DNA from 3 places in the Metapseudomonas boanensis genome. Region 1 is predicted to be linked to each of the others. Evidence: predicted binding sites of a transcription regulator. Region 1 holds the regulator's gene; each other region holds the start of a gene.

Evidence for each region. Region 1 encodes sigma-54, which starts transcription at its own class of promoters, with help from an activator protein. Its sites were predicted from a motif close to ANTGGCATNNANNTTGCTNT; they were not measured.
Region 2: glnA (glutamate--ammonia ligase) is a predicted target of sigma-54. The motif match lies at 2,075-2,094, and genes of this name have one in related genera.
Region 3: OXH74_RS01735 (CmpA/NrtA family ABC transporter substrate-binding protein) is a predicted target of sigma-54. The motif match lies at 1,893-1,912, and genes of this name have one in related genera.

The regions. Positions count from the first base shown of each region.
Region 1 is NZ_CP113889.1:767,218-770,734, reverse strand. Features, by position in the region: gene rapZ (RNase adapter RapZ) at 1-250, opposite strand, end outside; gene ptsN (PTS IIA-like nitrogen regulatory protein PtsN) at 260-724, opposite strand; gene hpf (ribosome hibernation-promoting factor, HPF/YfiA family) at 734-1,042, opposite strand; gene OXH74_RS03585 (RNA polymerase factor sigma-54) at 1,126-2,622, opposite strand; gene lptB (LPS export ABC transporter ATP-binding protein) at 2,768-3,493, opposite strand; gene lptA (lipopolysaccharide transport periplasmic protein LptA) at 3,493-3,517, opposite strand, start outside.
Region 2 is NZ_CP113889.1:1,427,029-1,430,545, forward strand. Features, by position in the region: gene typA (translational GTPase TypA) at 1-278, opposite strand, end outside; gene thiI (tRNA uracil 4-sulfurtransferase ThiI) at 406-1,860, opposite strand; gene glnA (glutamate--ammonia ligase) at 2,195-3,517, shown strand, end outside.
Region 3 is NZ_CP113889.1:367,316-370,832, forward strand. Features, by position in the region: gene OXH74_RS01725 (CmpA/NrtA family ABC transporter substrate-binding protein) at 1-1,012, shown strand, start outside; gene OXH74_RS01730 (ANTAR domain-containing response regulator) at 1,031-1,609, shown strand; gene OXH74_RS01735 (CmpA/NrtA family ABC transporter substrate-binding protein) at 2,049-3,332, shown strand; gene ntrB (nitrate ABC transporter permease) at 3,348-3,517, shown strand, end outside.

The DNA of each region.
Region 1 (3,517 bases):
GGATATAGCGCGACCGGACTTCAGCGAGCAACTCGGGGAAGCGTTTCAGCTGGCTCGGCAGGTTGCGGGCATCGATCGAGACGGCGACTTTCGGCTCGAGCAGCTCAGTGTGCAGAAACGCCCGCTCAGCAAGCTCGGGCAGGAGGCCTGCCGGCAGGTTGTCGATGCAATAAAAACCGTTGTCTTCGAGCACGTGGAGAGCCGTGCTCTTCCCCGAGCCGGAGCGGCCGCTGACGATGATCAGGCGCATTGCACAGTCCTAGCGTCCGCTCTGGACGTCCACGACTACCTTGTACAGGTCGGCGCTGTCCGTTGCATGGCGCAGGCGATCGCGAACATCGCTGCGGTCCAGCATGCTGGCGATCTGGCGTAGCAATTCAAGGTGTTCATCGGTAGCGGCTTCTGGAACCAGCAATACGAACAGCAGATCCACCGGTGCGCCGTCGATGGCATCGAAGTCTACGGGGGCGTCCAGGCGCAACACTGCGCTGATCGGCGAGTTGCAGCCGGTCAGCCGACAATGGGGGATGGCGATACCGTTACCAAAGCCCGTGGAGCCGAGCTTTTCCCGCGATACCAGGCTTTCGAAGATGTCCTGACCATCGAGTTCGGGAAGGTCGCGAGCGACCAGGTTGGCAATCTGTTCGAGGACGCGTTTCTTGCTGCCGCCCGGCACGTTCACGAGGGAACGGCCGGGGGTCAGGATTTGCTCAAGTCGGATCATAGGGTAAGGTCAGCGGGCCGTGGCGCCCTGCTGGCGGTGAAGCTGCTTTTCCTTGTGTTTGATCAGTTGGCGATCAAGTTTGTCAGTGAGCAGGTCTATGGCGGCGTACATGTCTTCGTGCTCCGCGTTGGCAACGACTTCGCCGCCGGCAACGTGAAGGGTAGCTTCAATTTGTTGCTTGAGTTTCTCCACCTGCATGATCACCTGAACATTGGTGATGCGGTCAAAGTGGCGCTCCAGTCGTTCGAACTTCTCGACAACATAGTTGCGCAGGGCGTCGGTCACATCCAGTTGATGTCCACTGATGTTGACTTGCATACCGCTTTCTCCTTATTGCCCGTGTATATGAGACAGGCTAACGGGCCTGCCACCGGAACACTTTGGCGTGGCTCAATTCTGCATCACATCAGTCGCTTCCGTTCACTGGAAGGCGCGATCCCAAGGGATTCGCGGTACTTGGCAACTGTGCGACGCGCCACTTGGATACCCTGTGCTTCCAGTAAACCAGCGATCTTGCTGTCACTCAACGGCTTTTTCGGATTTTCCGCTGCGACCAGCTTTTTGAGGATTGCGCGGATCGCTGTGGATGAGCACTCGCCGCCTTCGGAAGTGCTTACGTGGCTGGAGAAGAAGTACTTCAGCTCGTAGATTCCGCGCGGTGTGTGCATGTATTTCTGGGTGGTTACCCGGGAGATCGTCGACTCGTGCATCCCTACCGCCTCGGCGATGTCGTGCAGCACGAGTGGCTTCATTGCCTCGTCGCCGTATTCGAGGAACCCACGCTGATGCTCGACAATCTGCGTGGCGACCTTCATCAGGGTTTCGTTCCGGCTCTGCAGACTCTTGATGAACCACCTGGCTTCCTGAAGCTGGTTGCGCATGAAGGTATTGTCGGCGCTGGAGTCTGCACGGCGGACGAAACCTGCGTAATGGGGGTTGACCCGCAGGCGTGGCACGGCTTCCTGGTTCAACTCCACCAACCAGCGCTCGTTGTGCTTGCGCACGATGACGTCGGGAACGACGTATTCCGGTTCGCTGGCCTCGATCTGCGAGCCAGGGCGCGGGTTGAGCCCCTGGATCAATTCGATGATCTGGCGCAGCTCATCCTCTTTGACCTTCATGCGGCGCATCAGCTGGCTGTAGTCGCGATTGCCCAGCAGGTCCAGGTAGTCGCCCGCAAGGCGTTGCGCTTCGCTCAGCCAGGGGGTGTTCAGCGGCAGTTGGCGCAGTTGCAGCAGCAGGCATTCGCGCAGGTCGCGGGCACCGATGCCGGCGGGCTCGAACTGCTGGATGCGGTGTAGCACCACTTCGATCTCGTCGAGTTCGATCTCGAGTTCCGGGTCAAAGGCTTCGGCAATCTCCGCAAGGGACTCTTCCAGGTAGCCATCGTTGTTGATGCAGTCGATGAGCGTGACGGCAATCAGCCGGTCGGTATCCGACATCGGAGCGAGGTTCAGCTGCCACAGCAGATGGCTTTGCAGGCTTTCGCCGACAGACGTGCGGGAGGTGAAGTCCCACTCATCGTCGTCGTTGCTAGGCAGGCTGCTGGCGCTGGTTTGGTAGACGTCTTCCCAGGCAGTGTCGACTGGCAGTTCGCTCGGGATGCGTTCATGCCATTCGCCGTCTTCCAGAGCTTCGGCATTAGCCTCGACGCTGGATTCCTGGAAGCTGGATTCCTGGGTGGAGGTGTTGGTCAGTTGCTCGCCTTCAGCCATGGGGTCGGAGGTGTCGAAATCTTCGCCATCCTCCTGTCGTTCCAGCATGGGATTGGATTCCAGCGCCTCCTGGATCTCCTGCTGCAGATCGAGGGTGGACAGTTGGAGTAGGCGGATGGCCTGTTGCAGCTGCGGAGTCATCGTCAGCTGCTGGCCCATCTTTAGGACTAGCGATGGTTTCATGGCAGGGGGCTTAGCACCTTATTCGCCGGCGCTCACGCGCCATCCACTACAGGGCGCCGAAGCGCCACCAGGAAGCAAATTATATGCCTGACCTTGAAGGATTTTCCTAGCTCTCGCAACCCGTCCTTACAGATCGGTTGTCGGGCTACAGACGGAATTCATGGCCCAGGTAGACTTCCTTCACCAACTGGTTGGCCAGGATTGCTTCGGCATCACCCTCGGCAATCAGCTGGCCATCGCTGACGATATACGCAGTCTCGCAGATATCCAGAGTCTCGCGGACATTGTGATCCGTGATGAGCACGCCAATTCCCTTGGCCTTGAGATGGTGGATGATCTGCTTGATGTCACCCACTGAGATTGGGTCGACTCCCGCGAAGGGCTCGTCCAGCAAGATGAACTTCGGGGCCGTGGCCAGCGCTCGGGCGATTTCCACCCGGCGTCGCTCACCGCCGGACAGGCTCATCCCGAGGTTGTCGCGGATATGGCTGATGTGGAATTCCTGGAGCAGGCTCTCCAGTTCCTTGCGACGGGAGGCGCGATCCAGGTCCTTGCGGGTTTCCAGGATTGCCATGATGTTGTCGGCAACGCTCAGCTTGCGGAAGATCGAGGCTTCCTGCGGCAGGTAGCCGATACCGGCGCGGGCGCGGCCGTGCATGGGCTGGTGGGTAACGTCCTGATGGTCAATCAGCACTCGGCCCTGGTCGGCTTTGACCAAACCCACGATCATGTAGAAGCACGTGGTCTTGCCCGCACCGTTGGGGCCAAGCAGGCCAACGATCTGGCCGCTATCGATCGAGACGCTGACGTCTCGTACCACCTGCCGGTTCTTGTAGCTTTTGGCCAGATGCTGGGCTTTGAGGGTCGCCATTACTGTGCTTGTCCCGCGTTCTGC
Region 2 (3,517 bases), 660 kb from region 1:
TCGACCATCGACATTACGCGCTCAACCTCGCCACCGAAGTCGGCGTGGCCGGGGGTGTCGACGATGTTGATGTTGTAGCCGTTCCACTTGATGGCGGTGTTCTTCGCCAGGATGGTGATGCCGCGCTCTTTTTCCTGGTCGTTGGAGTCCATCACGCGCTCGCTTTCCGCTTCTTTGCGGTCGAGGGTGCCGGACAGCTTCAGGAGCTTGTCTACGAGAGTGGTCTTGCCATGGTCGACGTGGGCGATGATGGCGATGTTACGAAGATTTTCGATCACGTTTGTATCTCGATCAGAGGATTCGTTGTGCCGCAATGTCTAGGCGGCCGATATGAATGAAACAGGTCAGCCGGCCAGCCCGTCGGGAGGGCGATGGCGGATGCTGCCGCCGAACAGGCCGGGCTGCTTAAGCCGGGCGATAAACGCGCACATTCGCATGCCCCTCGCTGAGCAGGTGATGAGCATGCAGGCGGCTCATGACGCCTTTGTCGCAATAAAGTAGGTACTGGCGGTTGGCGTCCAGTTCCTTGAAGCGATTGTTCACCGCGTAGAACGGCAGCGCCTGGACCTCGATCCCGGGCAGCTCCAGGGGAGCGTCTTCCTGGGCATCGGGATGGCGGATGTCGAGGACGATCTGCCCCGGCAGGGCCTCGGCCACTTCTTCCACCTTCAGGTCCTGGCCGAGCTCGTCGATCACGCGGTCGATCGGTACCAGGCGGGCGCGCTCCAGGGCGCGCTCGAGGATGGCCATGTCGAACTGTTCTTCCTCGTGTTCGATGCGGCCCGGCTTCGCCTTGGTGGTCGGATTCACCGAAATCACGCCACAGTACTCGGGCATGTGTTTGGCGAACTCGGCGGTACCGATCTGGGTGGCGATGTCGATGATGTCCTGCTTGTGGCTGGCGATCAGCGGGCGCAGCACCAGCATGTCGGTGGCCGAGTCGATCACCGACAGGTTGGGCAGGGTCTGGCTGGAGACCTGGGAAATGGCCTCGCCGGTGACCAGCGCATCGATGTGCAGTTGCTTGGCCATGTGCGTGGAGGCGCGCAGCATCATACGCTTGAGCACCACGCCCATCTGGCTGTTGTCGACCTTGCTGAGGATCTCGCCCACCACTTCCTCGAAGGGCACACTGATGAACAGCACACGCTGGGAGCGGCCGAACTTCTCCCACAGATAGTGGGCAACTTCCATCACGCCCAATTCGTGTGCACGGCCGCCCAGGTTGAAGAAGCAGAAGTGGGTCATCAGGCCGCGACGCATCATCTGGTAGGCAGCAACGGTGGAGTCGAAACCGCCGGACATCAGCACCAGGGTCTGCTCCAGCGAGCCCAGCGGGTAGCCGCCGATGCCATTGTGCTGGTGGTGGATGACGAACAGGCGCTGGTCGCGCACCTCCATCCGCACTTCCACCTCCGGCTGCTTCAGCGAAATGCCGGCGGCGTTGCACTCCTGGCGCAGGCGGCTGCCGACGTGGCGCTCCAGCTCCATGGAGGTAAAGGTGTGCTTGCCCGCACGCTTGCAGCGCACCGCGAAGATCTTGCCGGGCAGCTGGTCGGCGTAGTGCAGCTTGCACTTTTCCAGCACATCGTCGAAGTCGCCCAGCGGGTACTCATGCACTTCGAGGAAGTGGGTGATGCCCGGGGTGCAGGTCAGGCGCTCGATCATCTCGCGCAGCAGCTTCGGCTCGGTCTGCCGGGTCTCGACTTCGAGGTTGTCCCAAACGCCGGTCACCACCAGCTCAGGGTCCAGGTCTTTCAGGACAGAGCGGATGTTCTTCGAGAGCTGGCGGATGAAATGCTTGCGCACCGGCCGGCTCTTGATGGTGATTTCCGGGAAGACTTTGACGATGAGTTTCATGAAAACAGCGCTTGCTGCGGCAGCCGAAAAAGAGGGGCGCGGATTATAGCGGAAATTGTTCAAGCTTTGACCAAAATCATTCAACAGGATTCTCCGCGCACCACAATGGAGCGCACGCACCATGATGAGCACGAAAACAGTGCGCAAAAAGCCGCCAGAAATCACCAGAGCCCCCGCCGGGCTTGAGTTTTGGGGCTTCAGCCCATTCCGGGGCACTGGCACGCAATTTGCTCCCTTGTGAGGCAGGTCGCCCTGGCGGACTATCCCGCTCCGGCTTCACCCCAAATTTTCTATGGGGGCTAAGGTTCCAGCCCCCGTCCACCTGGAGGACAACATGTCGAAGTCGCTTCAACTGATTAAAGAACACGACGTGAAGTGGATTGATCTGCGCTTCACCGATACCAAAGGCAAGCAGCAGCACGTGACCATGCCGGCCCGTGACGCGGATGACGATTTCTTCGAACACGGCAAGATGTTCGACGGCTCCTCCATCGAAGGTTGGAAAGGCATCGAAGCCTCCGACATGATCCTGCTGCCGGACGACGCCACCGCCGTGCTCGATCCGTTCACCGAAGAGCCGACCCTGATCCTGGTCTGCGACATCATCGAGCCGAGCACCATGCAAGGCTACGACCGCGACCCGCGCGCCATTGCCCGCCGCGCCGAGGAATACCTGAAGACCACCGGTATCGGTGACACCGTATTCGTAGGCCCGGAGCCCGAGTTCTTCATCTTCGACGAAGTGAAGTTCAAGTCGGACATCTCCGGCTCCATGTTCAAGATCTACTCCGAGCAGGCGTCCTGGAACACCGACGCTGACATCGAAGGCGGCAACAAAGGCCACCGTCCAGGCGTCAAGGGCGGCTACTTCCCGGTACCGCCGGTCGACCACGACCACGAAATCCGTACCGCCATGTGCAACGCACTGGAAGAAATGGGCCTGGTCGTCGAAGTTCACCACCACGAAGTGGCGACTGCCGGCCAGAACGAAATCGGCGTGAAGTTCAACACCCTGGTCGCCAAGGCTGACGAAGTTCAGACCCTGAAGTACTGCGTGCACAACGTCGCCGACGCCTACGGCAAGACCGTGACCTTCATGCCGAAGCCGCTGTACGGCGACAACGGCTCGGGCATGCACGTTCACATGTCCATCTCCAAAGATGGCAAGAACACCTTCGCTGGCGAAGGCTATGCCGGCCTGTCCGATACCGCCCTGTACTTCATCGGCGGCATCATCAAGCACGGTAAGGCCCTGAACGGCTTCACCAACCCGGCTACCAACTCCTACAAGCGTCTGGTGCCTGGCTTCGAAGCTCCGGTAATGCTGGCCTACTCCGCCCGCAACCGTTCCGCCTCGATCCGTATCCCGTACGTGAACAGCCCGAAAGCCCGTCGTATTGAAGCGCGTTTCCCGGACCCGGCTGCCAACCCGTACCTGTGCTTCGCCGCGCTGCTGATGGCTGGTCTGGATGGTATCCAGAACAAGATCCATCCTGGCGATGCCGCCGACAAGAACCTGTACGACCTGCCGCCGGAAGAGGCGAAGGAAATCCCGCAGGTTTGCGGCAGCCTGAAAGAGGCGCTGGAAGAACTGGACAAGGGCCGTGCGTTCCTGACCAAGGGCGGCGTGTTCAGCGACGACTTCATCGATGCCTAC
Region 3 (3,517 bases), 400 kb from region 1:
CAAGCTACTGTCCGGAGAACTGGATGCGGCGCAGATGCTCTACGGCCAGGTCTACGGCATCCACCTGGGCCTGGGGAGCACGGCAACCGACATGGCGATCCTCATGGGTCTGAGCCAAAACGGCCAGGCGATCAATCTCTCCGAACCCCTCAAGCAGGCCGGAGTGACCAGTGCCGAAGCACTGGCCGCTCACGTGCGCCAGGCTGGTGCAAAACTCACCTTCGCCCAGACCTTTCCCACCGGCACCCACGCCATGTGGCTGTATTACTGGCTGGCAGCCCAAGGCATCCACCCGCTGCATGACGTCAACACAGTGGTCGTGCCGCCCTCGCAGATGGTCCCCCACCTCAAGGCCGGGCGGATCGACGGATTCTGCGCCGGTGGACCCTGGGGCGGGCTGGCCGTGGAAGAGCGGCAAGGCTTCACCCTGGCCACCAGCCAGATGATCTGGGCCGACCACCCGGAAAAGGTGCTCGGCTGCACCCGCGAGTTCGTCCTGCAATATCCCAACACCGCACGCGCGCTGACCATGGCCGTACTGGAAGCCAGCCGCTTCATCGACGCCAACGTGGAGAACAAGCGCAGCACCGCACAACTGATCTCCGGCAGCGATTACGTCGACGCCCCGCTCTCGGCAATCCTGCCGCGCTTTCTCGGCCATTATGAGGACGGCCTCGGCTATGCCTGGCGGGACGCCCATCCGCTGCGCTTCTTTGCGGATGGCGAGGTGACCATGCCCTGGCTGTCGGACGGCATCTGGTTCATGACCCAGTTCCGTCGCTGGGGCCTGCTCCGGGACGACCCGGACTACCTCGGCATCGCCCGCCGGATTCATCAACTGGTGCTCTATCGGCAAGCCGCTGAAGCACTGGGCATCAGTGTGCCGAACCAGCCGATGCGCAGCAGCACCCTGCTCGACGGCAGCACCTGGGACGGCAGCGACCCGGTCGGCTACGCCCGCAGTTTTGCCCTTCATGCCCGCAGCCACCGCGCTGCAGCCACTGCCCTGTGACGGTTGGAGAAGCCTCCGATGCTACGTATTCTCCTGATCAACGACACGCCAAAGAAGGTCGGGCGCCTGAAGAACGCCCTGCTCGAGGCAGGCTTCGATGTCATCGACGAGTCCGGACTGACCATCGACCTGCCCGAGCGGCTCGAAGCGGTTCGCCCCGATGTAGTGCTGATCGACACCGAGTCCCCGGGCCGCGACATGATGGAACAAGTGGTCCTGGTCACCCGCGACCAACCTCGCCCCATCGTCATGTTCACCGATGACCACGACCCAGGCGTGATGCGCCAGGCCATCCAGGCTGGCGTCAGCGCTTATATAGTCGAGGGCATTCACGCCGAACGCCTGCAACCGATTCTCGATGTCGCCATGGCCCGCTTCGAGAGCGACCAGGCGCTGCGTGCCCAATTGCAGGTTCGCGATGCGCAGCTGGCCGAGCGCAAGCGCATCGAACTGGCCAAGGGGCTGCTGATGAAGATGAAGAACTGCAGCGAAGACGAGGCCTACACCCTCATGCGCCGCCAGGCCATGAGCCGCCAGCAGAAGCTGATCCAGGTGGCCGAGCAGGTCATCGCCACGCACGAGATGCTGGGCGCCTGAAGCCTGCCCCGTCCTGCCAGGGGCCAGGGAATGGCTCCTCTTCGCACGCCCATCACATCACTCCGCCACGCCGAACCAAAAGCGCACAGCACCTTCCAGGCGCGCACGCAAATAGCCCATTACCCCACGTCCCCCAACGGCGTTCAGTGCCCTGCGGATGCCAGCAGGATGGCTCTCGCCGCGTTTACAAGCATTTGATTTTCAAGGCATCGAGGGGCCCGAACGCCCTCGGCAGAGCCCACTGCCCCTGCCCGCTGGCAGGGCGATATGAGCCTCAGGCAAAACTGGCAAGGCCTTTGCAATTCCTCCTGCAGACTCCTGCGTAGCACGCCAACGGCGGCGGGCCGCGGATCACGGACAACGGCGTCCGCTCGAACACCTGCTTGGCAGGTGTTCTGGCGACGCCGTTTTTGTTTTGCCTCTTATCAAGGACAACTCCATGAGTGAGCGTGATTCCAAAGACCCGGTTAACAACAGCCGTCGCAACTTCCTCAAGCAGTCCATCGCCGTCGCCGGCACCGTCGGTGGTATCACCGCGCTGGGGCTCTCCGCCCCCGGCTTCCTGCGCAGCGCCGCCTGGGCCGCCGGCTCGGATGCGCCGGAAAAGGCTGCCCTGAAGGTAGGTTTCATTCCGCTGACCGACTGCGCCTCGGTGGTGGTCGCTGCCACCCAGGGCTTCGCTGCCAAGTACGGCCTCTCCATCACCCCGAGCAAGGAGGCCTCCTGGGCCGGCGTGCGCGACAAGCTGAACACCGGTGAACTGGATGCCTCGCACGTTCTCTACGGGATGATGTACAGCTCCCAGCTCGGTGTGGCCGGCCCGCAGAAGGACATGGCCGTGCTCATGGGCCTGAACCAGAACGGCCAGGCCATCACCTTGTCCAAGCAGCTCAAGGAAGCGGGCGTGACCAACGGCGAACAGCTCGCCGCGCACATCAAGAAAGGCGGCAATCCGCTGACCTTCGCCCAGACCTTCCCCACCGGCACCCACGCCATGTGGCTGTACTACTGGCTGGCCAGCCATGGCATCAACCCCATGAGCGACGTCAAGACCATCACCGTGCCGCCACCGCAGATGGTCGCCAACATGCGCGTCGGCAATATGGACGGCTTTTGCGTCGGCGAGCCGTGGGGCGCGCGGGCGATCTTCGACAAGATCGGCTTCACCGCCGTGACCACCCAACAGATCTGGGCCGACCATCCGGAGAAGGTGCTGGGCTGCTCGCGCGATTTCGTCGAGCAGAACCCCAACACCGCTCGGGCCCTGGTCATGGCCCTTCTCGACGCCAGCCGCTTCATCGAGGCCAGCGAGGAGAACAAGAAGGCCACTGCCAAGCTCATCTCCGGCAAGGCCTATGTCAACGCGCCGACGGAAGTCATCGAGCAGCGCTTCCTCGGCAACTATGAGGATGGGCTGGGCAACAGCTGGCAGGACAAGCACGCCATGGCCTTCTGCAAAGAGTGCAGCGTGAACTTCCCCTACCACTCCGACGGCATGTGGTTCATGACCCAGTTCAAGCGTTGGGGCCTGATCAAGGAAGACCCCGACTACGCCGCGGTGGCCGCCAAGGTCAACCAGACCAAGCTCTTCGCTGAAGCCGCCAGCGCCCTCGGCCTGCCCGTGCCGCTGACCCAGATGCGCAGCAGCACCCTGATCGACGGCAAGGTCTGGGACGGCTCCAACCCTGCCGCCTATGCCCAATCCTTTGCGATAAAAGCCTGATAGCGGAGGCCCAGAATGAACGCTCCCCTGATAACGCCACTGACCGTGGCCAACAAAGTCGCGCCCAGCGCGGCTCCGCGCCAGGCCCTGCCTGGCGCGGAGGCCTTGGCCACACTGGCGAAAGCCGTGATCGCGCCCCTACTCGGCATTCTGCTGTTCATCGGCGTCTGGGCCCTGGTCGCCGT